4 regions of the Nocardia sp. NBC_00565 genome follow, and region 2 is predicted to be linked to each of the others. Evidence: riboswitches for the same ligand, from Rfam matches in the RefSeq annotation. Region 2 holds a riboswitch; each other region holds the start of a gene.
What was found. A riboswitch is a leader RNA that binds a small molecule or an ion and turns the genes downstream of it on or off. The one in region 2 is predicted to bind S-adenosylmethionine.
Positions count from the first base shown of each region.

Region 1: it holds a riboswitch for S-adenosylmethionine, as region 2 does, so the genes downstream of both, OG874_RS03990 (hypothetical protein) here and OG874_RS40960 (bifunctional o-acetylhomoserine/o-acetylserine sulfhydrylase) in region 2, are expected to answer to the same signal.
Region 3: it holds a riboswitch for S-adenosylmethionine, as region 2 does, so the genes downstream of both, OG874_RS32440 (rhodanese-like domain-containing protein) here and OG874_RS40960 (bifunctional o-acetylhomoserine/o-acetylserine sulfhydrylase) in region 2, are expected to answer to the same signal.
Region 4: it holds a riboswitch for S-adenosylmethionine, as region 2 does, so the genes downstream of both, OG874_RS33185 (aminotransferase class V-fold PLP-dependent enzyme) here and OG874_RS40960 (bifunctional o-acetylhomoserine/o-acetylserine sulfhydrylase) in region 2, are expected to answer to the same signal.

Region 1 covers NZ_CP107785.1:786,582-793,735, reverse strand. The annotation lists gene OG874_RS04005 (LppM family (lipo)protein) at 1-625, shown strand, start outside; gene OG874_RS04000 (glycosyltransferase family 2 protein) at 651-1,823, shown strand; gene OG874_RS03995 (hypothetical protein) at 1,975-2,721, opposite strand; SAM riboswitch class I at 3,038-3,131, shown strand; gene OG874_RS03990 (hypothetical protein) at 3,142-3,348, shown strand; gene OG874_RS03985 (LLM class flavin-dependent oxidoreductase) at 3,345-4,502, shown strand; gene OG874_RS03980 (ABC transporter substrate-binding protein) at 4,499-6,118, shown strand; gene OG874_RS03975 (ABC transporter permease) at 6,121-7,131, shown strand; gene OG874_RS03970 (ABC transporter permease) at 7,124-7,154, shown strand, end outside.
Region 2 covers NZ_CP107785.1:8,958,347-8,965,500, reverse strand. The annotation lists gene OG874_RS40970 (MFS transporter) at 206-1,699, opposite strand; gene OG874_RS40965 (TetR family transcriptional regulator) at 1,834-2,568, shown strand; SAM riboswitch class IV at 2,621-2,731, shown strand; gene OG874_RS40960 (bifunctional o-acetylhomoserine/o-acetylserine sulfhydrylase) at 2,813-4,135, shown strand; gene metX (homoserine O-acetyltransferase MetX) at 4,254-5,366, shown strand; gene OG874_RS40950 (TetR/AcrR family transcriptional regulator) at 5,472-6,140, opposite strand; gene OG874_RS40945 (oxygenase MpaB family protein) at 6,265-7,154, shown strand, end outside.
Region 3 covers NZ_CP107785.1:7,039,816-7,046,969, reverse strand. The annotation lists gene OG874_RS32450 (FAD-dependent oxidoreductase) at 1-694, opposite strand, end outside; gene OG874_RS32445 (Rv0361 family membrane protein) at 1,053-1,508, shown strand; SAM riboswitch class IV at 1,572-1,688, shown strand; gene OG874_RS32440 (rhodanese-like domain-containing protein) at 1,703-2,119, shown strand; gene OG874_RS32435 (O-succinylhomoserine sulfhydrylase) at 2,256-3,470, shown strand; gene OG874_RS32430 (RNA-guided endonuclease InsQ/TnpB family protein) at 3,683-4,771, shown strand; gene OG874_RS32425 (RpiB/LacA/LacB family sugar-phosphate isomerase) at 4,961-5,407, shown strand; gene OG874_RS32420 (DJ-1/PfpI family protein) at 5,661-6,302, shown strand; gene OG874_RS32415 (MarR family winged helix-turn-helix transcriptional regulator) at 6,403-6,855, shown strand; gene OG874_RS32410 (HAD-IIA family hydrolase) at 7,037-7,154, opposite strand, start outside.
Region 4 covers NZ_CP107785.1:7,189,345-7,196,498, forward strand. The annotation lists gene OG874_RS33180 (flavin reductase family protein) at 1-464, shown strand, start outside; gene OG874_RS33185 (aminotransferase class V-fold PLP-dependent enzyme) at 784-2,106, opposite strand; SAM riboswitch class IV at 2,153-2,266, opposite strand; gene OG874_RS33190 (LysE family translocator) at 2,392-3,039, shown strand; gene OG874_RS33195 (hypothetical protein) at 3,099-3,248, opposite strand; gene OG874_RS33200 (MarR family winged helix-turn-helix transcriptional regulator) at 3,256-3,678, shown strand; gene OG874_RS33205 (Pls/PosA family non-ribosomal peptide synthetase) at 3,852-7,154, shown strand, end outside.

The DNA of each region.
Region 1 (7,154 bases), 1.5 Mb from region 2:
ATCGATGGGTGTGTCGTCCAACGACCGGGTCTCCGGCCGGATCGTGGCCGCGGTCGTGCCCGCGGACGCCAATGACAAGGGCCCGCAGCTGAAGGCGCCCGATTCGCTGGCCGCGAAGGTGCGGGTCGAACCGTACAGCCAGGACGGCTATGTCGGCAGCAAGGTGTTCTTCGAAGATCTGTCATTCGGCGAGGTCGGCCAGCTCGGCGGGCTGTCCGACCAGACCCAGGGCATGTTCAACCTGTCGTTCCAGCGCACCGGCGACCTGGTCAGCCTCAACGGCCGGGTCGATCTGAAATCCGTACCGCCGCACGGTTCGGACGTGCAGTTCACGGTGGCCTTCCCGGCCCGGGTCGCCAAGACCAACGGCAACCGCGAGGACGACTCCACCGTCTCCTGGAAGCTGCCACCCGGCGACGTCTCCACGCTGCGCGCCGAGGTCAGCTACGCCGACCCGAACACCCGCTCGTTCGCGGGCTGGGCCGGAATCGTCGGCGGCATCACCCTGGCCGTCGCCGCGATCATCTGCGCCGTCGCCTACATGGACCGCAACCCAGCACCTCCCGGCGCACCGCAGGGCGGTATCTCGCTGAGCAATCTGTGGCGTTCGACGCTGCGACGCTGAGATTGCCTCCGGGTATCGCACGCCCATGCTGAACGCGCGGGTGGTGCGAGCGTTGAACGCGAGCGCGGCGACAGCGACACGGATCGGCGCGGCGACCGCGCTGTTGGGTTGTGGGGTCGCATTGTTCAACCGCGCGACAGTACGGAGGCTGCCGGTCGATCCGACCACAACGATCGAATCGGTCACGGTGTGCATCCCGGCGCGCGACGAGGCGCAGCGGCTGCCCGGGCTGATCGATGATCTTCGTGGGCAGGTAGGTGTACCGCAGCTGCGGGTGCTGATTCTCGACGATGCCTCCAGCGACGGAACCGAAGCCGCTGCGCTGGCAGCGATTGCAAGCGATCCGCGATGTACGGTGGTCCGCTCCGAGGCCGAACCCGCACCGGGTTGGACCGGGAAGACCGCGGCCTGCGCACGACTGGCCGAGCTGGCGGATGCGGCGGTGCTGATCTTCCTCGATGCCGATGTGCGGCTGGCACCGACGGCGATCGCCGCCGCGGTCACCGAACTGCGCCACAGCGAGGCCGCGTTGTTGTCGCCGTGGCCATATCAGGTGGCCGAATCGCTGGCGGAGGCGTTGGTGCAGCCGCTGCTGTGCTGGTCGTGGGCGGCCAGCCTGCCGATCGCGGTGGCCAACCGCAGCCGCCGCCGCTCCACCGCGGTTGCCTGCGGCCAGTTCCTCGTCTTCGATGCGGCGGCCTACCACGCCATCGGCGCTCACGCGGCAGTGGCCGCCAGCCCCACCGAGGACCTGGATATCGCTCGCGCACTGCGCCGTTCGGATCGCCGAACCGCGCTGGTCGCGGCGGGCCGATCCGCGAGCACCCGAATGTACCGCGACGCAGCCGAACTGGAAACGGGCTACACCCGCTGGCTCTGGTCGGCCTACGGCGCCACCACCATCGGCGGCGCAGCAGTCGGAGCCGTTGCGGCACTCGCCTACTGCGTACCGCCCTTGGCCGCCATCGGTGGCCGAGGTTCGACGCGCACGGCAGGACTCCTCGGCTACAGCGCAGCAGTAGCCAGTCGCCTACTCGCCCGTTCATTGGAAAGCACCACCCTGACCCGAACCGATCTCCTCGCGGCCCTAGCCCATCCAATCTCCATGGCCGCCTACCTCCGCCTGTACTCCCACTCCCGCCGTGCGCGCCACACCAACACCCTCACCTGGAAATCCCGCCACCTGTCCCCCGGCTGATCACGATCAGGTGGAATCCATGGCGGCAAAAGACCCACTTCACCAGTTTCACCTGATCTTGATCCACGAACCCGCAACCTCGCTGCTCCAGCGGCCTCGCGGCCCACAGCCGCATTTCCCCTCAGCCCCAGGCTCTCCCGAGACCGCGGGTTCAGCGCACCGACGTGATGCCCACAGTCGGGAGGAAGACGCAGGGCTTGCCGGCGTTGTCGACGGTTCCGAAGACTGCGGCGAGGACTGTGCCGGAGCCGGTGTCCACTGGGACTGCGCGGACGGCGCTGGTGGGGAAGGCGGCGAAGACGTCTTGGATGGTGCGTTCGGCGAAGGGTCTCAGCTCGGGTGGGATCGCGGCGGGGACCATCGTCCGGATGACGTCGGAGAGCGGGCCCATCGGGGTGACTCCGCTGCGACCGTTGGCGAGGTTGAGCCAGGCGACGTTCATACCGGAGGTGTTGGCGTTGTCCGCGGCGACGCCGTAGGGCACGAAGGTGAACAGGACCTGGCCCGCCTTGACCGCGGACAGGTCGAGTCCGGGGATTGCCACGGTGGTCTTGGGCCACGGCCCGGGGACCGCGCCCGCAACGGCGGGGACCAGGCCGAGCCTGGCGTCGGAGCAGAAGGCCGCGGCCGGATACAGGAACGGCTCGACGCCGAAGGTGCGCAGCGCGTCGACCGCAGCACGGTAGGCGCCGAGCAGATCGCCGGGGGCGACGGTTCCGGCTCGGCCGGGCGGATCATCCGGCGCCGTCGCGGCCGGAACCGCGGGGGCGGGCATCGGAGCCGCTACCGGACCGGCGGTGGCGACGCCGGGAGCGGCGAAAGTCAGCGCGGCCGAAGCGGACGCGATGGCGGTAAGCGTGGTCAGACGGCGCAGCACGGCCACAGTGGACCTCCTCATCGTCGGGCACGATCGAGGTCCGAGAGTACTCCGGCAAACCTCCGCAACTACGCTGATTTCGGCGGGCGACACCCGCGCGCCGCACGCCGTATCGGGCTGTCGCGACGACACGCCGTCCGGGCGCTCCAGGCGAAATACGCGGCCACGAGCAGGGCGGGCGCATCAGGAGCTACCACACGATCCGCACAATAGTCCCTGTTCACAACCTTTCGGACAAGGTCTGCGCTCACCGTGATTCGTACCCTTGTGCCGGACTTCGCCTGCTTCGCATGATATTTCGGCTAGACCCATTGACCCGACCCGTGCTCGGCGTCGGACACCATCCAGAGCGACCGAGAGACCTGGCTCGTCGACGTCGCAGCAACCCCCCGGTCACCGGGTGCGGGTGCTTCCGCCGGGAACGATGGAGGAACCGAAACCATGAGCGCGTCCGTCGCATCCGATGCCCCAGTATCGGATGTTCCGATACCGGGTGCCCACCCGCCCGATGCCACAGCACCCGGGCGTGCCGTAGCGACCGCACCGACGGTCGCCAAAGCCTGGCACCCCTGGCGTTGGGTGGTCAGCGCGATCGCACTCGTGCTGCTCGCGCAATTCATCCACGGGCCGGTGGGAGTCCGCGCATGAAGTTCCTGCTGTTCACCCTCGTCACCCGGGTGCCCGATCCGGTCACCGGACGACTGCCCGAGACCAGGGAGCGGTTGCGCGATGTGATCGAACAGGCCCGCCTCGCCGAGGAACTCGGCTTCGACGGCTTCGCTGTCGGTGAGCGGCACGAGGATCCGTTCCTCTCGGCCGCACCGCCGGTGCTCCTCAGCCACATTGCGGCGGTCACCTCGCGGATCAGTCTGTTCACCGCCGTCACCACGCTCAGCCTGCTCGATCCGGTCCGCGCGTTCGAGGACTACTCGACGCTGGACAACCTCTCCGGTGGACGCCTCGAACTCATTATCGGCAAGGGCAACGGCGCGGCGCAGGCAAAGCTGTACCACGTCACCACCGACGATCAGTGGGATCGCAATCGCGAAGGCTACGAACTGTTCCGGGCACTGTGGGACAGCGACAGCGTGACCTGGTCCGGCCGGTTCCGCCCGGAGCTGGTCGCGGCCAAGGCGCTGCCGCGGCCGCTGCAACCGCGCATCCGGATCTGGCACGGCAGCGCGACCAGTCGCGATTCGGTGGAACTCGCCGCGCGCCAGGGTGATCCGCTGTTCTCGGCGAATGTCACATATTCGATCGAGCCGTATGCCGAATTGGTGCGCCACTATCGGGAACGCTGGGCGCACTACGGGCACGACCCGGCCGATGCCCTGGTCGGTGCGGGCACGGCGGGACTGCACATAGCCAAGACGTCCCAGGAAGCCCGCGAGGTGTACCGCCCGATCTTCCAGGCGCGGCTGGCCCTGGCCCGAAAGCTCGGGCTGCCGGTGGTATTCGAGACGCTCGACGATTTCGTCACCCGCAGTTCGGCGCTCATCGGTAGCCCGGAGCAGGTGATCGACAAGGTCGGCCACCAGCACGAGCAATTCGGTCACGAGGTGACCCATCTGTCCGCCGAACGTGACGGTCGCACCGAGGTGCAGCATCGCGGCAGTCTCGAGCTCTTCCAGGCCGAGGTCGCCCCGGAACTGCGCGGCCGCTTCCCGAGTCGGCCATTGGCCACCGCGAGCAGCGAAAACACCAGCGTCGCAACCACGAACGGATCGGCCCGACCGACCGACTACGACATCGATTCCCGCGGCGAACTCGTCCGCACCGAAACATCTGGAGCTCCACAGTGATCAGACCCCGCCACCGAATCGCGGCCGTGGCCGCCGCCGTCACCGCGGCCGCGAGCCTGGCCGCCTGCGGCAGTGATTCGGCAACGTCGGGCGGCGACGCGGGCCCGCCGCAGCCGGGGGGCACCCTGCGCTACGGACTGTCACAGGCCCCGACCTGCTCGGATCCGGCGCAGTCCGGCACCAACCAGACGCTGTATGTGACCCGCCAGATCGTGGATTCGCTGACCGATCAGGATCCGAAGACCGGTGAGCTGAAGCCGTGGCTGGCCCAGAGCTGGGAGATCAGCCCCGATGCGAAGGTCTTCACCTTCCATCTCACCGATGGCGTTACCTTCAGCGACGGCACTGCGCTCACCGCGGCATCGGTGCAGAGGACCTTCGATTCGGTGATCAAGCTCGGCGCGGCCAAGACGCCGTTGGGCTCCAGCTACCTGACGAATTATGTCGGCACGACCGCGGTCGACAAGTTGACCGCGCGCGTGGAGTTCAGCCAGCCGAACGCACAGTTCCTGCAGGCGTCCTCGACCGCGCAGCTCGGCATCCAGGCCGATGTCACCACCGCCAAATCCGCCGATCAGCGCTGCCTCGGCGACAATGTCGGCAGCGGGCCGTTCACCTACGCGGCCTACCGCCAGGACGCCTCGGCGACGCTGGCCAAACGGGTCGGCTACAACTGGGGTTCGGCGGTCTTCGCGCACCGGGGCGAGGCCTATCTGGACAAGATCGAATTCACGGTGGTACCCGAATCCGGTGTTCGCACCGGCAGTCTCACCTCCGGTCAGCTCGACGCCGCCAGCGACGCCCTACCGCAGGACGCCCCGCAGATCGAGGCGGCCGGCGGCCGGGTGCTCACCACCGCGAATCCCGGTGTGCCATTCGGCATCCAGCCGAATGTGACCCGTGGCCCGCTGCGCGATCCCGCGGTGCGCCGGGCGCTGGTGCCCGCCATCGACCGCAAGCAGTTGGTCGATACCGTGCTCGGCCCCGACTTCAAGCCCGCGACCAGCACGCTGGCCAGCACCACGCCCGGCTATCAGGACCTCTCGGCGCAGCTGACCTACGATCCGGCGAAGGCACGCACCCTCCTCGACCAAGCAGGCTGGACGCCCGGCGGTGATGGCATCCGCGTGAAAAATGGCGAGCGGTTGTCCTTCGCGGTCCTGTTCGGCCAGGCGTTCGCCGGTAATCAGGCGATTCTCGAACTCGTGCAGCAGCAGCTGCGGCAGGTCGGCGTCGACCTGAAGCTGGACCTGGCGGGAACCGCCGAGAACACCGCGCGCCAGAACTCCAAGGACTTCGACACCACCTACTACAACACCACCCGCGCCGACGGCGACATCCTGCGGTCCACGTTCAGCGTCGACGGTCGCAATCTCAATGCGCGCGAACGTATCCCTGCGCTCGACGACCTGCTCGACCGCGAGCTGAGCACGGTGGAGACCGGCGCGCGCGCCGCGCTGATCCGTTCCGCGCAGCAGGAGGTGTTGGACGCGGGTCTGTGGATTCCGACGGTCGAGCTGTCCCAGGCCATCGGTGTCGGGCACAGCGTGCAGGATCTGAAGTTCGAGGCCTCGGCCCGACTGCAGTTCTTCGACGCCTGGCTGAGCGGGCACTAGTCATGACGCGCTATGTGGTTGTCCGGCTGCTACAGGCAGTGTGGGTGCTGTGGGCGGCCTTCACCATCTCGTTCGTGGTGCTCTACCTGCTGCCCGCCGATCCGGTGTCCATCGCGGTCGACGGCGCGGGTGCAGGCACGCCGGTCGACAAGGCCGCGATCGCCGAACTGCAGGCACGCTACGGGCTGGATAAACCACTGTGGGAGCAGTATTGGACGGCGCTGACGCATGCGCTCAGCGGTGACCTCGGGCATTCCATCGGCACCGGGCAGCCGGTCACCGGAGTACTGGGCGACAACCTGCCCAATACCCTCGAATTGACCGGTCTGGCACTGCTTTTCGCGGTGATCGGCGGCGTGAGCCTGGCCTTCGCGGCGACCTATGTCCGACGCCCGTGGTTACGCGATGCACTCAGCTCACTGCCCTCCCTCGGGGTTTCGGTGCCGACGTTCTGGACCGGATTACTGCTGCTGCAACTGTTCTCGTTCCGCTGGCGCCTCGCCCCGGCGTTCGGCGGTCACGGGTTCGCCGGTACGGTCCTGCCCGCGCTCACCCTCGCCATTCCGATCGGCGCGGTGCTCGCCCAGGTGCTGGCGACCGGACTGGCATCGACCTGGCGCCAGCCGTTCGTGGATGTGGCGCTGGCCAAGGGCGGTTCGCGGTCCTGGGTGCTGCGCAAGCATGTGCTGCGCCCGGCCAGCGTGCCGACGTTCACCATCGCCGGGGTGCTGGTCGGCAATATGCTCGCCGGATCCGTGGTGGTGGAGACCGTCTTCGCTCGCCAGGGCATCGGCCGCCTCACCCAGACCTCGGTGCTGGCCCAGGACATTCCGGTCGTGCAGGGCATCGTGCTGCTCACCTCGACCGTCTTCGTCACCGTGAATCTCGCGGTGGATCTGCTCTATCCGCTGCTCGACCCGCGCATCGCGAGCCGGTCCAGCGGTGCGACAACCGATTCCGAGCCGGACACCGCCGTCCGCACCGACGCCGAGGAGGTGCCGGCCCATGGTTGATGTGGTGGACGAGGGCCGTCGGT
Region 2 (7,154 bases):
CAGACAACGTATATGCCCCGCGTTGTCCGCGAGACATGTGGTGCAAACAAGACAAGCGTACTGCTGCCAACGACCGCACCGCGCGGGCAGCCCCCCATGTGAACCTGCCCGAAATTGTTACCGACAAGTAGGCCGGGAGTGGCGCGCACCACAGCAATGTCCGGGTATCGCAGCGGATGCGATACCCGGACAGGCTATTTCGCGATCAGACCGCGACCGGAATCCGCGCGCCCTCCTCGGAGCCCTCGATCAGGTTCTCCGGCTTGTCCCGGATCATCAACGCGATCACCGGAATCGCGGCGAGGAAGAATCCGGCGCCGACATAGAACGCGACGTCGTAGCTGTGAATCGAGGCACGTGCCATCAGGTTGTCGATCGTCGCGTGACTCTCCGCGTAGGACTTGGCCGTCTGCACCGAGATGGTGGTCAGCAGTGCGGTGCCGACCGCGCCGCCGACCTGCTGTGCCGCGTTGAGCAACGCACTGGCCACACCCGAATCCGCTTCCTCGACCTGATGCAGCGCAACAGTCTGCATGCCGACGAACAGCGGGCCCATACCGAGCGCGATGAACAACTGAGCGGGCAGCACGCTGGCCGCGTAGCTGTCGCCGTAGCTCAACTGAGCCAGCCACAGCAGGCCCAGGACACCGAGCACGGCACCCGCCACCATCAGCGGCCGCGGGCCGAGCTTGGGCAGCAGCGCGCTGGTGACACCGGCGGAGATCGCGATGCCCGCCGGGAACGGCAGGAAGGCGAAGCCCGCCTTCAGCGACGAATAGCCGAGGGTGATCTGGAAGTAGTAGCTCAGGAACAGGAACATCGCGAACATCGCGATCGGGATCAGCAGCGCGGCCAGGAAGGCGCCGCCGCGGTTGATCTCGCCGGGAATGTGCAACGGCAGTAGCGGATTCGACGAACGTCGCTCGATGGCGACGAAGGCGATCAGCAAGGCGACACCGACGACGAGCAGTGCGAGGGTGCTCCCGGCCAGCCAGCCGTCCTCGGCGGCGCGGCTGAATCCGTACACGATGGCGATCAGGCCGAGCGTCACGGTGACCGCGCCGGGCACGTCGTAGCCGCCGGTGCGCGGGACCGGTATGTCCTTCACCACAAACGCCAGCGCGCCGAGCAGGGCGAGCAATGCGATCGGCGTATTCACCAGCAGGCACCAGCGCCACGAGGCGTACTCGGTGAGCGCACCGCCCGCGATGAGACCGAGCGCGGCGCCACCGGCGGAGATCCCGGCGAAGATACCGAACGCCGTCGCGCGCTCCCTGGCCTCGGTGAAGGTCACCGATAGCAGCGAAAGTGCCGCGGGCGCAAGCAAAGCCGCGAACGCGCCCTGCAGAGCCCGACCGGCGAACAGCTCCGCGCCGTTCTGCGCGAGACCGGCCACCGCGGAAGCACCCGCGAAACCGACCAGGCCGACAATGAAGACCCGGCGCCTGCCGAGGTAGTCCGCGAGCCGCCCGCCGAGCAGCAGCAGGCCGCCGAAGATCAGCGTGTAGGCGGTGAGCATCCATTGCCGATTGCCATCGCTGATGTCGAGATCACGTTGTGCGAACGGCAGCGAGATGGTCACGATGGTCGCATCCAGCACCACCATGAGCTGGGCCAACGCGATCACCCCCAGGGCCAACCAGCGCGCTGAACTGCCCTGTCTTTTCGAAACGTCAACCGCTGTCGCAGTCTCGGTCATCTTGATCTCCTCGCCATCCGAAGTAGTGCAGCCATCCTGTCATCGACAGACATTTGTCGTCAAGAGAAAAATGTCGCATTCCGACATTTGACCGTTAAAGACACAAACCGTCCCGATTGCGCTAATATGAGGCCATGCTCGAGTCATCGACGCCGATCGGCGTAGACGCCGCGGCCGACGACACCGCGCCCCCCACCCCGAATCCGGGGCCGAGCGCGCCCGTGAGCGTCGGCCTGCGCGAGCGCAAGAAGCAGCAGACCCGGCTGCGCATCATCGAGATGGCGCTGGACCTTTGCGACGCACAGGGATTCGATGCGACGACGGTCGAGCAGATCGCACACGGCGCGGACGTGTCACCGCGCACGATCAACCGATACTTCGACAGCAAGGAAGACATCGTCCTCGGCCCGGTCAAGGATTTCGGCCTCGCGATCGCCGAGTGCCTGCGCGCCCTCCCGGTCACCGGCAACGAGTTGGAATCCCTGCGCTTGGCCTTTCTGCAGGTCGTCGACGCTGCCGCGAACAGCGTCGACGGACCGATCTCGTTCCGGCGCTTCCAGCAGATGCAGCGGATACTGCGCAGCAGCCCGACGGTCAGCGCACAGAGCATGGAACTCGCCGACGACAAGAACGCCGCGATCGCCGACGTACTCGCCGAACGGTTCGGCACCCAGCCCGACGCGCTACCGGTGCGGCTGGTCATCGGCGCGTGGCAGCTGATCGGTCACCTCAGCATGGAGTGTTCGGACGCGATCTTCGACGACGCGGACACCATGGCCGCCGCGCAGTCGGCCCGCGATTCGTTCACCACGTCGTTCGACGAGTTCATGCGCGTATGCGCCGGACGCCCGGCCGCCGATCCGGCGTGAAATAGGCAACGGATTTCGGCCGTCGACCGCCCGCCGGTTACGATGTCGGTCAGGTCATGAGTGCCAGCGCGAAGCCCCGGCTTGCTGGACGGCAACCCTCCAGCAGCGGCGGGGTGCTCCGGGTGATGACCGGGCTCTCGAAAGTCGAGAGCAAGCGCGCACTTCAGGAGGTATCCCCATGTGTTGTTGTCCGTCACCCGCATCCCCTTGAACCTGCTGGCGAACAACCCTTTTGGAGTAAGACATGAGTGACCCCATCGCGTCCGCGGCCGAGCGCTGGTCCTTCGAGACCAAGCAGATCCACGCGGGGCAGACCCCCGACGAGATCACCGGCGCACGCGCACTCCCGATCTACCAGACCACCTCGTACGCCTTCCGCGACACCGACCACGCGGCCGCGCTGTTCGGACTGGCCGAACCGGGCAATATCTACACCCGGATCATGAACCCGACCCAAGACGTGGTCGAGCAGCGCATCGCCGCCCTGGAGGGCGGTGTGGCCGCACTGCTACTGGCCTCCGGTCAGGCCGCGGAAACCTACGCGATCCTGAATCTCGCCGCCGCCGGCGATCACATCGTCTCCAGCCCGCACCTCTACGGCGGCACCTACAACCTGTTCCACTACTCGCTGCCCAAGCTCGGTATCGAGGTCTCCTTCGTCGAGGATCCGGACGATCTGGCGCAGTGGCGCGCGGCGATCCGGCCGAACACCAAGGCGTTCTACGGCGAGACCATCGCCAACCCGAGCAGCGCCATCTTCGACATTCCCGGCATCTCCGCGATCGCGCACGAGGCCGGGCTGCCGTTGATCGTGGACAACACCGTCGCCACCCCGTACTTGATCCAGCCGCTGGCCCACGGCGCCGACATCGTCGTGCACTCGGCGACCAAATATTTGGGCGGGCACGGTTCGGCGGTGGCCGGTGTGATCGTCGACGGCGGCACCTTCGATTGGACCGTGCGCGACGCCGCCGGCGCATCGCGCTTCCCCGGCTTCACCACCCCGGACCCGAGCTATCACGGCGCGGTGTTCGCCGATCTCGGCGCGCCCGCCTATGCGTTGAAGGCACGCGTGCAGCTGCTGCGCGATCTCGGTGCCGCGGTATCGCCGTTCAACGCGTTCCTGATCAGTCAGGGCATCGAGACGCTGAGCCTGCGGATCGAGCGGCATGTGTCGAACGCGCAGGCCGTGGCCGAGTTCCTGAGCACACATCCGGCCGTGGAAACGGTGTTCTACGCGGGACTGCCGTCATCGCCGTGGCACGAACGCGCCGCCCAGCTGGCGCCGAAGGGTGCGGGCGCCATCGTCGCGTTCGAATTGCGCGGCGGCGTCGATGCCGGCAAGAAGTTCGTGGACGCGTTAGCCCTGCACAGCCATGTAGCTAACATCGGGGATGTGCGTTCTCTTGTGATTCACCCGGCCTCGACCACGCACTCGCAGTTGACGCCCGATGAGCAACTGGCCTCCGGCGTCACCCCGGGGCTGGTCCGGCTCGCCGTGGGCATCGAGGGAATCGACGACATTCTGGCCGATCTGCTGGCCGGTTTCGCGGCGGCGACAACGTGAGCGAGCGCAGCGAGCGAACCACCGACACAGCACCCTCGATCACGACGGAGCTGAGCGCTGGCGAGGCGGAGTCGTGACCGTGAGCGCTGAACCGAGTACCGCTGGTTCCTCGTCCGGGGTGGCGCTGCCACCGCCGGACGGGCGGCTCGGCATCATCGCCATCGGGGACGTGCGGCTGGAGAACGGCGCCGTCGTCCCCGATGTCCACTTGGCCGTGCAGCGCTGGGGTGAGCTCTCCCCCACGCTGGACAATGTGGTGCTCGTCGAACACGCGCTGACCGGCGATTCACACGTCGTCGGAGTGCCCGACGATATCCACCCGCTGCCCGGCTGGTGGGACGGCATGGTCGGTCCCGGCGCGCCGGTGGATACCGACGAGTGGTGCGTCATCGCGACCAATGTGCTCGGTGGCTGCCAGGGCAGCACTGGGCCCTCGTCGCTTGCGCCGGACGGAAAGCCCTGGGGCGCAAGGTTTCCGGAGATCTCCATCCGAGACCAGGTGCGCGCGGAAGTCGCGCTGATGGATCTGCTCGGCATCGAGCGCCTGGCCGCCATCGTCGGCGGTTCGATGGGCGGTATGCGGGTGCTGGAGTGGATGGTCGATACGCCCGATCGAGTGAGCTCGGCACTCGTGCTCGCCGTCGGCGCCCGCGCCACCGCCGACCAGATCGGCACGCAGACAACGCAAATCGCCGCCATCAAGGCCGACCCCGACTGGCAGGGCGGCGACTACCACGACACCGACCGCGCCCCCACGACCGGCATGGGCATCGCCCGCCGCATCGCCCACCTGACCTATCGCACCGAAGGCGAACTCGACCACCGCTTCGAGAACAGCGCCCAGGGCGCGGAGGATCCGCGCAACGGTGGACGCTACGCCGTCCAGAGCTACCTGGACCACCAGGCCGAAAAGCTCTGTAGCCGTTTCGATCCCGCCACCTACGTGCTGCTCACCGAGGCGATGAATCGGCACGACGTCGGCCGTGGGCGCGGCGGTATTTCCGCCGCACTGGCTGCTACCCCCGTGCCCTGTGTGGTCGGCGGCGTCGATTCGGATCGCCTATACCCGTTGCGAACACAGCAGGAGCTGGCCGACGGCCTCCCCGGCTGCGAAGGTCTGGAGATCGTGCACTCCCGCGACGGACACGACGGTTTCCTCACCGAAGCGGCGGCGGTCTCGAAGCTGCTCACCGAGACGATGCGATTGGCGCGGGAGAGCCGCACCAGCTGAAGTCGGTGAGGTGTTTCGCCTCTCCGGGGAACTTCCCGGCGAGGACAACCTTTCTTGTCAACCAGCGATGTCGACAGGTGCAGGAATCCCCGTCGATAGAACGCCCTATTCGGCGGGCGCGCCGACGAGCAGTCGCACGATGGATTGGACGAACTCATCGAGTCGTTCGCGGGGGTATTCATCGGGCGCGCTGACCGCGAGCCTGCCGAGCATTTCCGCCACGCTCAGCAGTGAGTTGGTGAGCAGCCCGGAATCCATTCCCGCCCACCGTGAATCGAGCGCCATGCCCATGCGAACCAGGGACTCGGCCTGATCGAAGACGCCGGTGCGCGAATCGGCAAGTGCCGCACGGTATTCGTCGGGGGCGCTGCCGGGTCCGGCGAGGATCAGGCGCCAGCGCGTCGGATTCTCCAGTGCTACACCGACAAACGCCTCGACCGTCGCGGAAGCGGCCATGACCGGATCCGCGCCGAGCAGATCGGTCGGCAATGTGGCGGCCACCTGTTCGAGGCCGCGCTCGCGTTCCCGTTCCAGCAGTGCGGCAACGAGTTCGGCGCGCGTCTTGAACGCGGTGTACAGCACCGGTTTTCCGACACCGGCCTCGTGTGCGACAGCCTCCATGCTCAGCTCGTGCAGCTCCATCCGGCTCAGTACCGCATAGGCGGCATCGAGCAGTTGGGCGCGGCGTTCCTCGGGAGGCAGGCGTGGCGCGTATCGCCGTCGCGGCCGGTCCGGCGCGGTACCCGATTTCGGCACTGTTCGTTTCACCTCCATGTCAGCGTCGGCCGCGGCATCCATCCGAAGACAAATGCTACGGGACTGTTGTATTGCTTGCCAACAATTGCTACGGTTGCGTTGTATTCGCCGCTCAGGAGGGCGAGCAGCAAAGGAGCAGCAGATGGCCTTCGATCCGACCACTCTTCGCCGGGACGACTACGGATTCTTCGGCCCGGATTCGCCCAGTTGGAAGATCTGGACCGCGCCGACCGCCGTGATCGGCTTCCAGCGCGCGGTGGTCCTCGAGCACTTCGATCCGTTCCTGACCGCGGCCGTCGCCGACTCGCAGGGCATCTACACCGACCCGCGCAGCCGCCTCGACCACACCTTCTCCTACTTCCTGCTGGTCGCCATCGCCGACAGCCGCACCGCCATCCAGGCATCGGAACATCTGATGCAGGTGCACGCCCCGATGACCGGCATCGAACCGATCAGCGGTCAGCGCTACAGCGCGAACAGCCCCGAGACCCAGCTGTGGATCCACATCACCGGCTGGCATTCGGTGCTCAAGGCGTACGAGATGTTCGGGCCGGGCCCGCTCAGCCCGCAGGACGAGGCGCGCTACTGGCAGGAGTGCGCGATCGCCGCCGAGTTGCAGACCTGCAAGCCGGAGGAGGTGCCGCGCTCGCGCGAGGAGGTGCGTGCGTACTTCGCGAGGGTCCGCCCGCGCCTGTGCACCTCCGAGCGCGCCGAAGCGGGCATGCACCATCTGCTGTGGACCTCGCCGCGCAACGGCGCCGGGATCAGCTACGCCCTCGGCAGCCGGTTGCTGTCACTGGCTTCGGTTGCCACGCTGCCGAAGTGGATGCGCAAACTCGGCCGGTTCGACCGCTGGGGAATCATCGATCTGCTGGTCCGACCGGCCGCCAAGATCATCGTGTGGGGTGCGGCCAGGTTCAACTCGTTCGGACTGATCATCGCGGCACCATTGATCGCGCCGATGGCGGGTCAGATCCTGGAACAGCATCTGAGGGGTGAGCCGCCGACCCGACTGGAGACGGTCACGCCGAG
Region 3 (7,154 bases), 1.9 Mb from region 2:
TGGCCTGCGCGGGGCCGCGACGGCCGAAGACGTGCACCTCGAGCGCCTTATTGGCCTTCAGTCCGTTGTAGACGTTCGGCGGGATCTCGGTCGGCAGCAGTTCATCGCCGGTCTTGGCGAGTACCCGCGCGACGTCGAGTGCGACGTTGCCGACACCGAGGACGGCGACCTTCTCGGCCTCCAGCGGCCAGGTGCGCGGCACGTCCGGGTGTCCGTCGTACCAGGACACGAAGTCGGCGGCGCCGTAGCTGCCGTCCAGGCCGATGCCAGGGATCTCCAGCGCGCGGTCGGCGTTGGCGCCGGTGGAGAAGATGATCGCGTCATAGAAGGTGCGCAGGTCGTCGAGGGTGATGTCGGTGCCGTAGTCGATATTGCCGAGCAGGCGCACCTGCGGCTTGTCGAGCACCTTGTGCAGGGCGGTGATGATGCCCTTGATGCGCGGATGGTCCGGCGCGACGCCGTAGCGGATGAGCCCGAACGGCGCGGGCATGCGCTCGTACAGGTCGATGCTCACCTCGGCATCGGACTTCATCAACGCGTCGGCGGCGTAGATACCGGCCGGTCCCGCGCCTACGATCGCGATGCGAAGCGGACGAGTCCCCGCGGTGTTCGCTTCAGGCCCGGAGGCGGCAGCCTGCGTAACCACGGAGGGCCCGCGAATACCGCTTATCGACTCAGCACTCTGTTCGGTCATCTTTACGCGCACCCTTATGGTCGAAACAATTAATGGCGTCAGTCTTAGCTTAGGCTAACTTTGACGCACCCTTTGGTTGCACCTGACGATGCGACAGGCGGCTCGCGGCTACACAGTCGCTACGACGGTGAGCTGTCATTCGGCTATGACAGCAGGCCGCAGTCCCGCGATTCTATCGGTGGCGCGCGGTGCGCCGTGCGGGCGGTGCGTGAACCGGATGGTTGCCGCCCCGGCTCACTTACCGGAGTACCCGCTCGCCCGATGACTAACGGATCATCGCGCCGCCGATGCCGGGTTCGGTCGCGCACGGTCGGGGGGCGACTGTCGGATATCGCCGTCCACCAGGGATGATCGACCCATGACAGAGCAGCAGGGCATCGACGACGAACCGGCAATCGAGGTCGACCAGACCGATCGCCGCTCCGTCGCGCCGTTCGTCGCGGCGGCAGTCTTCGCGGCCGTCGTCCTCATCGCGATCGTGCTCGGTGCGGTGCTCTCGCCCGCTGAGAAAAATGTCACAGAATCGGACAAGATCACGGCCGCGGTGCAGCGCTACGCGGAGGCCAGGGCCGCCACCGACAGCACGCCGCCACCCGCGGTTGCCTGTCAAGGATTCGACGAGAGCAAATCGCCGCTGGCCGCCCAGTTCGGTGGTGCGGCGGCCGGAAAGTCGATCAAGGTCACCAAGATTGAGAACGCCATGGTCGATGGTGATAGGGCGAAGGCGGACGTGACCATCGCGGTCGAGGGCCGTGAGACGCCGGCGACGTGGAATTTGGTTCGCTCCGGCGACCGCTGGATCGTCTGCAAGTGATTACCGGCGCGGCGCGAACTGGGGTTTGACATGGTGGCACCTGCCCAGGCAATCTCGGACTCAGGTCATGAGAACCAGCGTCAAGCCCCGGCTAGCTGGTCGGCAACCCTCCTCCGCGGTGGGGTGCTCCGGGTGACGACCTGGCCGCGCACCGAAACCCAGGTGCGGCAAGCGTGGATTCACAGGAGGATCGCATGAGTTATGCCGGTGACATCACCCCACAGCAGGCGTGGGAGTTGTTGCGGGACAATCCCGAAGCCGTGTTGGTCGATGTGCGCACCGAAGCCGAGTGGCGCTTCGTCGGCGTCCCGGACACCAGTTCGATCGAGCGGCCGACGGTGCTGATCGAATGGGTCGACAGCAGCGGCGCCCGCAACGGTGAGTTCGTCGAGCAGCTGACCAGTGCGCTCGAGGGGCGCAATCCGGAGGCGCCTGTCGTCTTCCTGTGTCGGTCCGGGCAGCGCTCGATCGGTGCCGCCGTGGCGGCGACCAATACCGGGATCGCACCGTCGTACAACGTGCTGGAGGGCTTCGAGGGGCCGATCGACGAGTCCGGGCATCGCGGCGGCTCCGGCTGGCGTGCGCTGGGATTGCCGTGGCGGCAGTCATGAGCGTGTGCTGTGCCGCTAGCGACTGCTTGCAGGTCGCTCGAAACAACACCGCTAGCGACTGCTTGCAGGTCGCTCGAAACAACACCGCTAGCGACTGCTTGCAGGTCGCTCGAAACAACACCCCCGGGAGCCGGTCATGATCACCGGTGGTGCGTTCGACAAGCCGCTGCCCGAAGGTGTCGGGCCCGCGACGCTCGGTGTTCGAGGTGGCCTGCGCCGCTCCGGATTCGAGGAGACCGCGGAGGCGTTGTACCTGTCCTCCGGGTTCGTCTACGAGAGCGCCGAGGCGGCCGAGGCCGCGTTCACCGGTGATATCGAGCATTTCGTCTACTCCCGCTACGGCAACCCGACGGTGGCCATGTTCGAGGAGCGGCTGCGCCTGATCGACGGCGCCGAAGCATGTTTCGCGACCGCGAGCGGCATGGCGGCCGTATTCACCGCGCTCGGTGCGCTTTTGGGCGCGGGCGATCGACTGGTGGCCGCGCGCAGCCTCTTCGGTTCCTGCTTCGTGGTGTGCAACGAGATCCTGCCGCGCTGGGGTGTGGAGACGGTCTTCGTCGACGGTGATGACCTGGACCAGTGGGAGCAGGCGCTGTCGGTGCCCACCCAGGCCGTGTTCTTCGAGACGCCGGCGAACCCCATGCAGACGCTGGTCGATGTGCGCCGGGTGACCGAACTCGCCCATGCCGCGGGCGCGAAGGTGGTGCTGGACAACGTCTTTGCCACTCCACTGCTGCAGCGTGGTTTCGAACTCGGCGCGGATGTGCTCGTGTATTCCGGCACCAAGCACATCGACGGTCAGGGCCGAGTGCTCGGCGGCGCGATTCTCGGACCGCACGACTACATCGACGGTCCGGTGAAAAACCTTATGCGCCATACCGGTCCGGCGTTGAGCCCGTTCAATGCGTGGACCCTGCTCAAGGGGTTGGAGACCATGCCGCTGCGCGTGCGCCATTCGACCGAATCCGCGCTGCGCATCGCGAAGTTCCTGGAGGACAACAAGTCCGTCTCGTGGGTGCGCTACCCCTACCTGGGGTCGCATCCGCAGCACGAACTGGCGACCAGCCAGATGAGCGGCGGCGGCACCGTGGTCACCTTCGAGCTGAACGCCCCCGCGCACGAGGCGAAGAAGCGCGCCTTCGAGGTGCTCAACCGGTTGCGCATCATCGACATCTCCAACAATCTCGGTGATTCCAAAACCCTCATCACCCACCCCGCTACCACCACCCACCGGGCCATGGGTCCCGAGGGCCGTGCCACCATCGGCCTGTCCGACGGTGTCGTCCGTATCTCGGTGGGCCTGGAAGATGTCGAGGACATCCTCGGCGACCTCGACAACGCGCTGAGCTAGCGGGTTCCAACGGGACGCGGCCGCGTCATCAGATGTTTGGCGCGGAGACTCTCTCGTTCGCGAGGGTGTGGAAGCGCCGTCCTCCTAATCGAGGTTGTCGGTCGGGGTGATGTGTCGGTGGTGTCGGATAGGTTGTCGGCCATGGAGGAGGTGATGCGGTACAGCTATCGGCTGCGGCCGGGCCGGGCCGCGCAGTCGGCTTTGCTGGCCGAGTGGCATCGCTGCCGGTTTTGTGGAATGAGGCTGTCCACCAGCAGAAGTCGGGCGGCAGGCCGACGTTCGGCGCATTGAGCAAGCTGTTGACCGCTGCCCGCGGGGGGAGCGTGTGGTTGCGGGAGGGTTCGCAGGTCGCCCAGCAGCAGACGCTGCGAACGTATGCGCAGGCGCTTGCTCAGTCGTTCACCGTCAAGGGGCGGGGTCGGCCGGTGTTCAAGCCCCGTAAGACGACCGAGCTGTCGCTGGAGTACACCCAGCGTGGGTTCAGCCTCCGCGATGGGCGCCTCGTGCTGGCCAAAGGGGTGAGCATTCCGGTGGTGTGGTCGCGTGAGTTGCCGTCCGCACCGACCAGTGTGCGTGTTTTCCGGGATTCGCTCGGGCACTGGTATGCCTCGTTCATCGTGCGCCGCACCGTGGATCCCGCACCCGTGGCCGAGAGCGCCATCGGGATCGACTGGGGTGTGTGCGTCACGGCCACGGCCACTGATCCGTCGTTCGATTTGCCCTATCGCGGGCATCGTGCCCGTTGTGCCGCCGAGTTGGCGCGGTCGCAACGCAAGATGGCTCGACGTCGCCGTGGCAAGCGCGGCCCGCAGTCGAAGGGGTATCAGCGGGCCGCGTGTGAGGCCACCAAGCTGCACAAGAAAGCCGCCCGCCAAACCCAGCATGATTCGCGGGTGTGGGCGAAAAGCGTTGTCGACCATCATGGTTTGATTGCGGTGGAGGACTTTACGCCGAAGTTTCTTGCCAAATCCACGATGGCCCGCAAGGCCGCCGACGCAGCCATCGGTGCGGCGAAGCGGGAGTTGATCGAGCGTGGCGTGCGGGCTGGCCGGAGGGTGGTGTTGGTGCGGCCCGCTTATACGACGATGACGTGTTCGAGGTGTTTCGCGAGAGCCAAGCAGCAACTCGAACTCGCCGAACGAATCTTCCGTTGCTGGGCATGTGGGTTTACTGCCTGTCAGGATCGGAACGCCGCCAGGGTGATTCTGGCTGTGGCAGAGCGCGGCCACACACGTGTTGACGACGTCAGACAATTCGATCACCTCCCTCGGGTGGCTGGTGGGGTTGCGGTCCGAGCGTGAAATCTCCCGTCTTCAAGCGGGAGAAGCGTTAAGTGCCCGCGTCCCGTTCGTACGTACTTGTGCGGTAGCCCGCGTCGATGGACGCCGATTCGCTGTCGCGTAGGGCGAACCTGATCGGCCGTCTGCGGGCGGCTGCTTTGTGCGGTGATTTTCATCGTTGCGTGGCGACTGCCTCACTACGCTTGGAGTATGCGAATTGCGGTGGCGGCGGATGAGCGGGTGGGGGTGGCCGAGGAGCTGGTTGTCGAGCTCGAGCGGCGGGGATTCGAGACGGTGGTACACGGGGCGCTGTCGGATACCGAGCGCGACGATTGGGCGTGGGCCAGTGCGGCGGCGGCGCGCGATGTGGCCGAGGGGCGGGCCGAGCAGGCGGTCGTGTGCTGTTGGACCGGGACCGGGGCGTCGATTGCGGCGAACAAGGTCGCGGGGATCAGGGCCGCGCTGTGTGGTGATGCTGTCACCGCGGCCGGTGCGCGCAAGTGGAATGACGCGAATGTCCTTGCGCTGAGCCTGCGTTCAACCTCCCGTGCGGAGCTGACCGAAATCCTGGATGCCTGGTTCGGCGGCGAGCCGAGCGACGATCCGGTGGATCACGCCAATATCGCGCACTTGGCGAAGATCGAGCGCGGTCACTGAGCGTTCCCCGATTGCGCTGCCCCACGTCGGCGTCCTAGTGATGATCGACGACCCCGGCGACTCCTGCGGCGTAGTCCGTCATGTCCCATATCGGCATGGAGCCGCTCTGGCACGTGTGCACCGTCAATCCATGGCGTGCGGGGAGCAGGCGACTTGCTCCTGGCTCGAGTTGCCCCGCGTCGACCCGAGGTGGGGGAAGGGCGCTGGCGACAACGCATTGACAGTATGCTGTCAAATGTGACAGCATACTGTCATGCCTACGAAAATCGTTCACATGGCCGTCTATGACACGCTCGCGGACTGGGAGGTCGGCGCCGCGACCGCGCACATCAACAATCCGCGCTGGCAGGTCGCACCGGGGACGTTCCGGGTGCGGACTGTCGGGCTGACGAAGGATCCGATCACCACAATGGCGGGGGTGCGCATCGTGCCGGATGTGGCGCTCGCGGATCTCGGCCCGGCCGACAGCGCGATGTTGATCCTGCCCGGGGCCGATCTGTGGGGCGGTGACGATTTGGTGCCGTTCGCGCACAAGGCGCGCGAGCTCGTCGACGCGGGTGTGCCGGTCGCCGGGATCTGCGGTGCCACCTTGGGTTTGGCGAAGGAGGGGCTGCTCGACAACCGGGCGCACACCAGCAACGCCGCGGAAGTTCTTCAGTACAGCGGATATTCGGGTACCGCTCACTATGTAGCCGCACCAGCGGTCACCGGCGACAACGTGATCACCGCCGCCGCGATGGCGCCCTTCGAGTTCGCGCGCGAGGTGCTCGGTCTGCTCGGCGTCTACGAGCCGCGCATCCTCGAGGCCTGGTACCGGCTCTACGGGCACAGCGATCCGACGGGCTACGCGAAGCTCGCCGAGTACGAGGCGCGGATGGCCGGCGCCGTACGGTAAGAGGAAAATCCTCTGGCGATCCGGTCGAGCGGCCGGGTCGCCGCGATCGGCACGGAGGAGCTGGCATGACCCGCAGGCGGGCCCGATATGAGGCCGCGGTATGAGCGATACGCCCGAACAGGAGCTCTTCAGTGCGGTGGCGATCACCTCGTTCCGGCTGAACGGTCAATTCCTGGCCATCGCGGAGGAATTGGCCGCTCCGGCGGGGGTGACCGCGGCATGGTGGCAGGTGCTCGGCGCGGTGTTGCGCGAGCCGCTGCCGGTGTCCGGGATCGCCCGCGCGATGGGCATCACCCGCCAGAGCGTGCAGCGCATCGCGGACCTGTTGGTGGACAAGGGACTTGCCGAGTACCGGCCGAATCCAGCGCATCGACGCGCGAAACTGGTCGCCGTCACCGATGCGGGGCGCGAGGCGATCAAACGCATCAACCCGCAGCATGCGGTCCTCGCGAAACGTCTCGCCGACGAACTCGGGCCGGAGCAGTTCGCCCTGACCGTCCAGGTCATGGTCCGACTCTCCGACGCCCTGGACACCATTACCGACGAAACCTGATCTCCAGTGGCGGTTCCATGCCGCAGTCAGCCCGCCGTGGTCAGTGCGTCCGTGATCGGACAACTGGGCGCGCTCGCCGCCCAACACGATCGCGCACAACCGCAACCCGCACGACAGTCGCAGCCTGGTGGTCGCCCGCACGGGGTGCGGATCCCGAAAGAGTGTGACTGTCGCGGTCTGGTCAGTCGAAAGGCTTGTCGGTTCGGCCGACCAAGTCGGCAACCGAGTCGACCACCAGTGTTGGGCGGTAGGGGAATTGCTCCACCGAGTCGCGGGTGGAGATGCCGGTGGTGACCAGG
Region 4 (7,154 bases), 1.8 Mb from region 2:
GGCACTATCCGGCGGGCGTCACCGTGGTCACCCTCGGCTCCGCGAACGGTCCGATCGGTTTCACCGCGACCTCGTTCGCGTCGCTATCCCTCGAGCCTCCACTGGTCTCCTTCAATATCGCGCACACGTCATCGAGCCTGACCGCACTACGGGCGGCCGACTCCGTGGTGATCCACTTCCTCGGCGAACATCAACACGATCTCGCGCAGCGCTTCGCCCGCACGGCCGACGAGCGCTTCACCGACCGTTCGCTGTGGACCACGCTGGAAACCGGCGAGCCGGTATTGCACGGCACGCCCATCTGGATCCGCGCCACCATCCACCAACTCATCACCATCGGCGACCACGACTTCGTCGTCGGTCTCGTCACGCGGGTGCACGACGACACCGATGAAAGACCCGCCGCCGCCCCGCTGCTCTATTACCGCGGCCGGTACTACCGCCCGACCTCGCTCGAGGGCTGAGCAGGCCGAGCGGCAGTCGAATTCAGCTGGGCAGATTCGGCTGGGCGGCAACCGAAATCGATCGCTGGAGATCCACTGATGGGCCGGTGCGCACCTCGATGTGGAAGGTGTCGCCCGATCCGGCCGACGGCGGCCGCCGGGCGAATCTCCTTGGTGCGCCGCTGGATTCGCAGGTAGATCGATATTCGGGCCCATCCGTGCTCCGATTCCGCGAGACACCGCGGAGATCGCTCGGGAATGGGCGTTTAGTGCAATAGGCGCGCACAGCTCGGGGGTGCGTCTATCGCTATCCGGACGGAGCACCAGGGGATCAGCCCAACTAGCCGATCAGGCAGGGTGCGGCACCATCGGTGGAGTTGGGGCTGGTGAAGGGGCGGGTCTCCGGGGTCGGGTTCCACAGACCGTCGGTGCTGGCGTAGTTCCAGGTAGTGCCGTTGGCGACGAGCGTCGCAATGGCCTCGACCAACCGATCCACATCGGCGGAGCTGGTGCCCAGACCGATACTGGCGCGCAGCGCACCGTCGAGTCCGAGCCGCTCGAGCAGCGGGTGAGCACAGAAACGGCCGTCGCGGATGCCGATGCCGTATTCGGCGGAGAGATAGGCCGCGACATGGCCGGGGACGAAACCGTCGAGGGTGAACGCGACGATGCCGACGGTGTCGGGGCTGTCGTCCCAGATGCGCAGCAGGTTGACGCCGGGGATGGCGGACAAGCCCGCGCGCAGGCGATCGGCGAGCTGTCGCTCGTGGGTGGTGAGAGTTTCCGGATCGATCGCACAGAGCGCGTCACACGCCGCGGCGAGTGCGGCGGCGCCGAGGACGTTCGGGGACCCGCCCTCATGGCGCTGTGGCGCGGGCGCCCAGTCCGCGTGGGTGGTGGTGACCTCGCGGACCGCGCCACCGCCGGCCAGGTACGGCTCGGCGGCATCGAGCCAATCCCGGCGTCCGACAAGGACTCCCGCGCCGAACGGCGCGTAGAGCTTGTGACCGGAAAACGCGAGGTAGTCGATGCCGGTGTCGCGCAGGCTGATTCGACGATGCGGAGCCAGCTGGGCGGCATCGACCAGAATGCGCGCGCCGCACTGGTGGGCGATGGTGGCCAGCCGCTCCAGCGGCAGCACCTCACCGGTCACATTGGAGGCACCCGTGACCGCGAGCAGCGCGGCGGGCTTACTGCACAGTTCGGCGATGAGCTGGCGAATGGTCTCCTCGACGGTATCCGCGGCCTTGACGACGCGGCGACCGTGCCGAGTCCAGGGCAGGAAGTTGGCGTGGTGCTCGATATCCAGCACGACGGTGTCACCGGGCACGCAGGACGCGAGCAGGTTCAGCGAATCAGTGGTGTTGCGGGTGAATACCACGACCTGGTCGTCGGCGGCGTCGAGGAACCGGGTCACCGAACCGCGGGCCGCCTCGTAGCACTCGGTGGAGATCCGCGAGGCGTAACCGGCGCCGCGGTGCACGCTCGCGTAGTACGGCAGCAACTGCTGCACCCAGTCGGCGACCTGCGCCAATGCCGGTGCGCTCGCGGCGTAGTCGAAGTTCGCGTAGGTGGTCGTCCCGCCCTGAACGAGCGGTACCCGCAGATCGTCGCCGGAGACCCGGGCGAAGGCGGAACAGGTCTGGTCAACTACAGCAGTCATCACAAAATCCCATCGGCTGTGGGACCCGTAATCAGGTGATTATCCGAGTCCGCGCTTGCCGCACCCGGTCGGGCTGCGGCCCGGTCGTCACCCGGAGCACCCCACCGCGGAGGAGGGTTGCCGACCAGCTAGCCGGGGCTTGACGCTGGTACTCATGACCTGAAACGAGACTGACAGATGCCAAGTCGCTCTGTCAACCGCCGTTTCCGCCACCCATATCGTGCATATACATGCAATTGAGTAAATAAACTTGCACAGCCGGGCGATCTGCGGTCTCATCGAGGGGTGACGCTTTCCCTGCTGCTCAGTTTTGTCGGCCTGTGCATCCTACTGTCGATCACGCCGGGACCGGACTCGTTCCTGGTGCTGCGATTCTCGATCGTGGACGCGCGACCCGGCATCGCCGCGGCGCTCGGATCGGCACTGGGCGGCATCGTCTGGGCAGTGGTGGTCGCGGCGGGTGTCGCCGCGCTGCTGGAGCAGTCCGCGACGGCCTACCGGACACTCAAGGTCGTCGGCGGAATCTACTTGGTGTACTTGGGAATTCGGGCGCTGCTCGAGCACCGCAAGCAGCGCAGGACGGCCAACGCGGCGGGCACCGGCCCGCCGGCCGGCCACCTGAGCACCGGCGAACCGACCTCGATTCGCTCGGCGTTCGCCGCGGGCCTGGTGTCGTGCATGTTCAACCCGAAGGTCGGACTGTTCTACCTGGCGGTGCTGCCGCAATTCCTCACCGACGTCACCTTCCTGAACACCCTCGCCCTCGGCGCCATCGAATGCACCGTCGCCGCGGTGGAGATGATCCTGCTCGCCGTGCTGGCCTCACGGGCGGTCGCCATGCTGCGCCGCCCGCAGGTCCGCGACCGGCTCGAGCAGATCAGTGCGGCCATCCTCGCCGCCCTCGGCATCGGCACCGCCGCCTCGGCCGCGTAATCCGTTACGCGCCTTGTCGACAGCCGTCTCCGATCGCCGGCAAGACGCACACAACAGCACTATTTCGGCTGAACCTCCTTGCGCCACAGCAGCAGTGACGCGATCAGCGAGACAACCGCCGCAGCAGTCAGCCACCAGAAGGCCTGCCGGAACCCGGCATCGGCCGGCAGCCCGGCGTCGGCCGCGCGGTACAGCACCACCGCCAGCAATCACCGAATGCCCGCCGACCACATTCACCCCCGCGGCCTGCTCCGCTTCCCGACCTACGCGCTCGGCAGGCTGCACAAGGCCGTACACGCCGAGATGGGCACATCACTGCGCGACCACTGGGTGCTGGTCTGCCTGGAGGAATTCGACGATCTGTCCCAGCAGCAGGTCGCCATCGCCCTCGGCATCGACCGCAGCGAGGTGGTCCGGCTGATCGACGGCCTGGAGCAGGCCGGTTTCGTGGTCCGCACCCGCGATTCCGTGGACCGCCGCAGGTACCGGCTCTCCATCACCAAGGCCGGACGGGCCGAGCGCCGCAAGACCGATGAACTCATCGAGCAGGCCGCCGAGCGGGTGCTGCATCGACTCGATGACGAGGAACGGCAAACCCTGCATCGCCTGGCACTAAAAGCGCTCGGCGAAGACATCTGAGCCTGCCCGCCGCAACCCCCAAAGACCGACCGCCCGGTTCTGTCAGCGACAACAATCCGATACCGCAGGTACCGTAGACACTTGGTCACCGTGGCGTTTGCCCATTGGTAACCCTCTTGTGAAACAACTTCGGGGAAGCGTTAGGCAGGTCTATGAGAGGTGGGCAGGACGTGATGCTGCAGCCGCAGGTCGACGCCGCGGCGGACCAGGACCCGGCAGCCGGGCTCCCGACGTCCGATCCCCTGCTCCGCGCCACCCTCGCGGCGCAGGCCAGGACCCTCGTCGACATCCTGAACAGCACCGCGACCGCCCATCCCGAGGCGCCCGCGATCGATGACGGCCGGGTGGTGCTCAACTACACCGAATTGCTGGCCGAGATCGACGCCGGGGTCGTCCGATTGACCGCGGCCGGAGTGCGGCCGGGCGACCGCGTCGGCGTGCGCCTGCCATCCGGTACGCATGAGCTTTACGTCACTATCCTGGCCATCCTGTTCGCCGGTGCGGCCTACGTACCGGTCGACGCGGATGACCCGCAGGAGCGTGCCCGACTGGTCTTCGGCGAAGCCCGAGTTACCGCTATCGCAACCGCGGCGGGCATCGAGCCGACGGTGGCCGCCGCCGAGCGGCCCGATGACGAAACCGAACCGGCCACCGACAGCGCCTCGACCGTGCGCCCGACGCCCACCGACGACGCCTGGATCATCTTCACCTCCGGCTCCACCGGCACCCCGAAAGGCGTTGCGGTCACCCATCGCAATGCCGCCGCATTCGTCGATGCCGAGGCGCGGCTGTTCCTGCCGGAGGCTCCGATCGGCCCCGGCGACCGCGTCCTGGCCGGACTCTCGGTCGCCTTCGACGCCTCCTGCGAAGAGATGTGGCTGGCCTGGCGCAACGGCGCCTGCCTGGTGCCCGCGCCCCGCGCGCTGGTGCGTACCGGCGCGGATCTGGGCCCCTGGCTGGTCCGCCGCGAAATCAGCATCGTCTCGACGGTGCCCACGCTGGCCGCGACCTGGCCCGTCGAGGCGCTCGACTCGGTCCGCCTGCTGATCTTCGGCGGTGAGGCAGTGCCGCCCGAACTCGCCGAACGCCTTGCCGGAAGCCCCGCGGCGCGAGCGACGGGCTCGGAGGAGGCAGTTCGGGGCCGTCGACGCGGTACTCCGCAGGGTATACACGCACACGCATGGCCCCGCGAATCCGACTCGGATTCGGATCGTGAGGTGTGGAATACCTACGGGCCCACCGAAGCGACAGTGGTTGCCTGTGCGGCTCTGCTGGACGGTAGTTTCCCGGTCCGGATCGGCCTGCCGCTGGACGGCTGGGATCTGACCGTCATCGACGCCGCCGGAAATCCGGTGGCCGAGGGCGAATCCGGCGAACTCGTGATCGGCGGCGTCGGCCTGGCCCGCTACCTCGATCCGGCCAAGGACGCCGAAAAGTACGCTCCCCTACCGTCACTCGGCTGGGAACGCGCCTACCGCAGCGGCGATCTGGTCCGCAACGACAGCGCGGGCCTGATCTTCCTCGGCCGCGCCGACGATCAGATCAAACTCGGCGGCCGACGCATCGAACTGGGCGAAATCGATAACGCACTCCAGCATCTACCCAGCGTCACCGGCGCGGCCGCCGCAATCCGAACCACCAAGGCGGGCAATAAGATCCTGGTCGGCTATCTGACCGGAACCGCGCCCGATTTCGACCTGTCCGCGGCCAGAACCCGACTCGCCGAACAACTCCCGGCGCCTCTGGTCCCCAGGCTCGCCATCGTCGCCGACCTGCCCACCCGCACCTCGGGCAAGGTCGATCGCGACGCCCTGCCCTGGCCGCTGCCGAACGACACCGAAACCGGAAACCTCGACCTCACCGACACCGAGCAATGGATTGCCGGACTGTGGGATTCGATTCTGGGCGCCCAAATCACCGGTCCCGACACCGACTTCTTCGACCTCGGCGGCGGCTCACTCGCGGCCGCCCAATTGGTCACCGCCCTGCGCGAACGCTATCCGCGCATCGCCGTCGCCGACCTCTACGACCACCCCCGCCTCGGCGCACTCGCCGAACTACTCGACGAAACCGCGCCGACCGCCGCGGTCGAGCCCCGCATCGTGCGCCCCACCCCGCGCAGCGCCCAATGGGCCCAGGTGCTGGCCACCATTCCGCTGACCACCCTGACCGGATTGCAGTGGCTCACCTGGCTGGCCATCGTCGGCAATATCGCGGGCTGGTCCGGCTCGCTGCCATGGCTGCCGCGCCTGTCGTGGTGGTGGACCCTGGCCGCCTTCCTGCTCTTCATCTCCCCGCCCGGCCGCATGGCGATCTGCGCGACCGGCGCCAGAGTGCTGCTGCGCGGGATAAGGCCCGGCAGTTACCCGCGCGGCGGTTCGGTGCATCTGCGGCTGTGGGCGGCGGTCCGGCTCTCCGAGGCCAGCGGCGCCGAAAGCCTGTCCGGCGCACCGTGGATGGTGCCATTCGCGCGGGCGCTCGGCGCGAAGATCGGCACCGGTATCGATCTGCACACACTGCCGCCGGTGACCGGCATGCTCGAACTCGGCGACGGCTGCAGTGTGGAACCCGAGGTCGATCTGTCGGGTTACTGGATCGATGGCGATATCGTGCACATCGGGCCGATCACCATCGGACCGGGCGCGGTGATCGGTGCGCGCTCGATCCTGCTGCCCGGCACCAAAATCGGCAAGAACGCCGAAATCGCACCGGGCTCTTCGGTATCGGGCAAGGTCAAGGCCGAACAGGAGTGGGCGGGCTCGCCCGCGGCGAAGGTCGGCAAGGCACCGCACCGTTGGCCCGATCACACCCCCGACAGGGCCGCGCACTGGGTCGCGATCTTCGGTGTGACCTCGATGGTGTTGGCGGCCATGCCCATTCTCGGCCTGGCCTCCGGTGGCGCTTTCATCGCCTGGTTCATCCGCGACGCCCGCACCCTCGCCGGCGCACTCGGCCGTGGCTTCGCGATCCTGCCGGTCGCCACTCTGCTCAGCCTGTCGGTGTACGCCGTGGCAACGGTGCTCGCGGTACGGCTGCTCAGCATCGGACTCACCGAGGGCCATCATCCGGTTCGCAGCCGGGTCGGCTGGCAGGTCTGGGCCACCGAGCGCCTGCTGGATTCGGCGCGCACCTTCCTGTTCCCGCTCTACGCCAGCCTGCTGACCCCGGTGTGGCTGCGCCTGCTCGGCGCGAAGATCGGTAAGAGCGTCGAAGCGTCCACGGTGCTACTGCTGCCCAAATTCACCACCGTCGCCGATGGCGCGTTCCTCGCCGACGACACCATGATCGCCAGTTACGAACTCGGCGGCGGCTGGCTGCGCATCGGTGAGGCGAAGGTCGGCAAACGCGCGTTCCTCGGCAACTCCGGTATGACCGCACCCGGTCGACGGGTACCGAAGAACGGTCTGGTCGCGGTGCTTTCGGCCGCGCCGTCGAAGGCGAAGGCGGGTTCGTCCTGGCTCGGCAGTCCGCCGGTT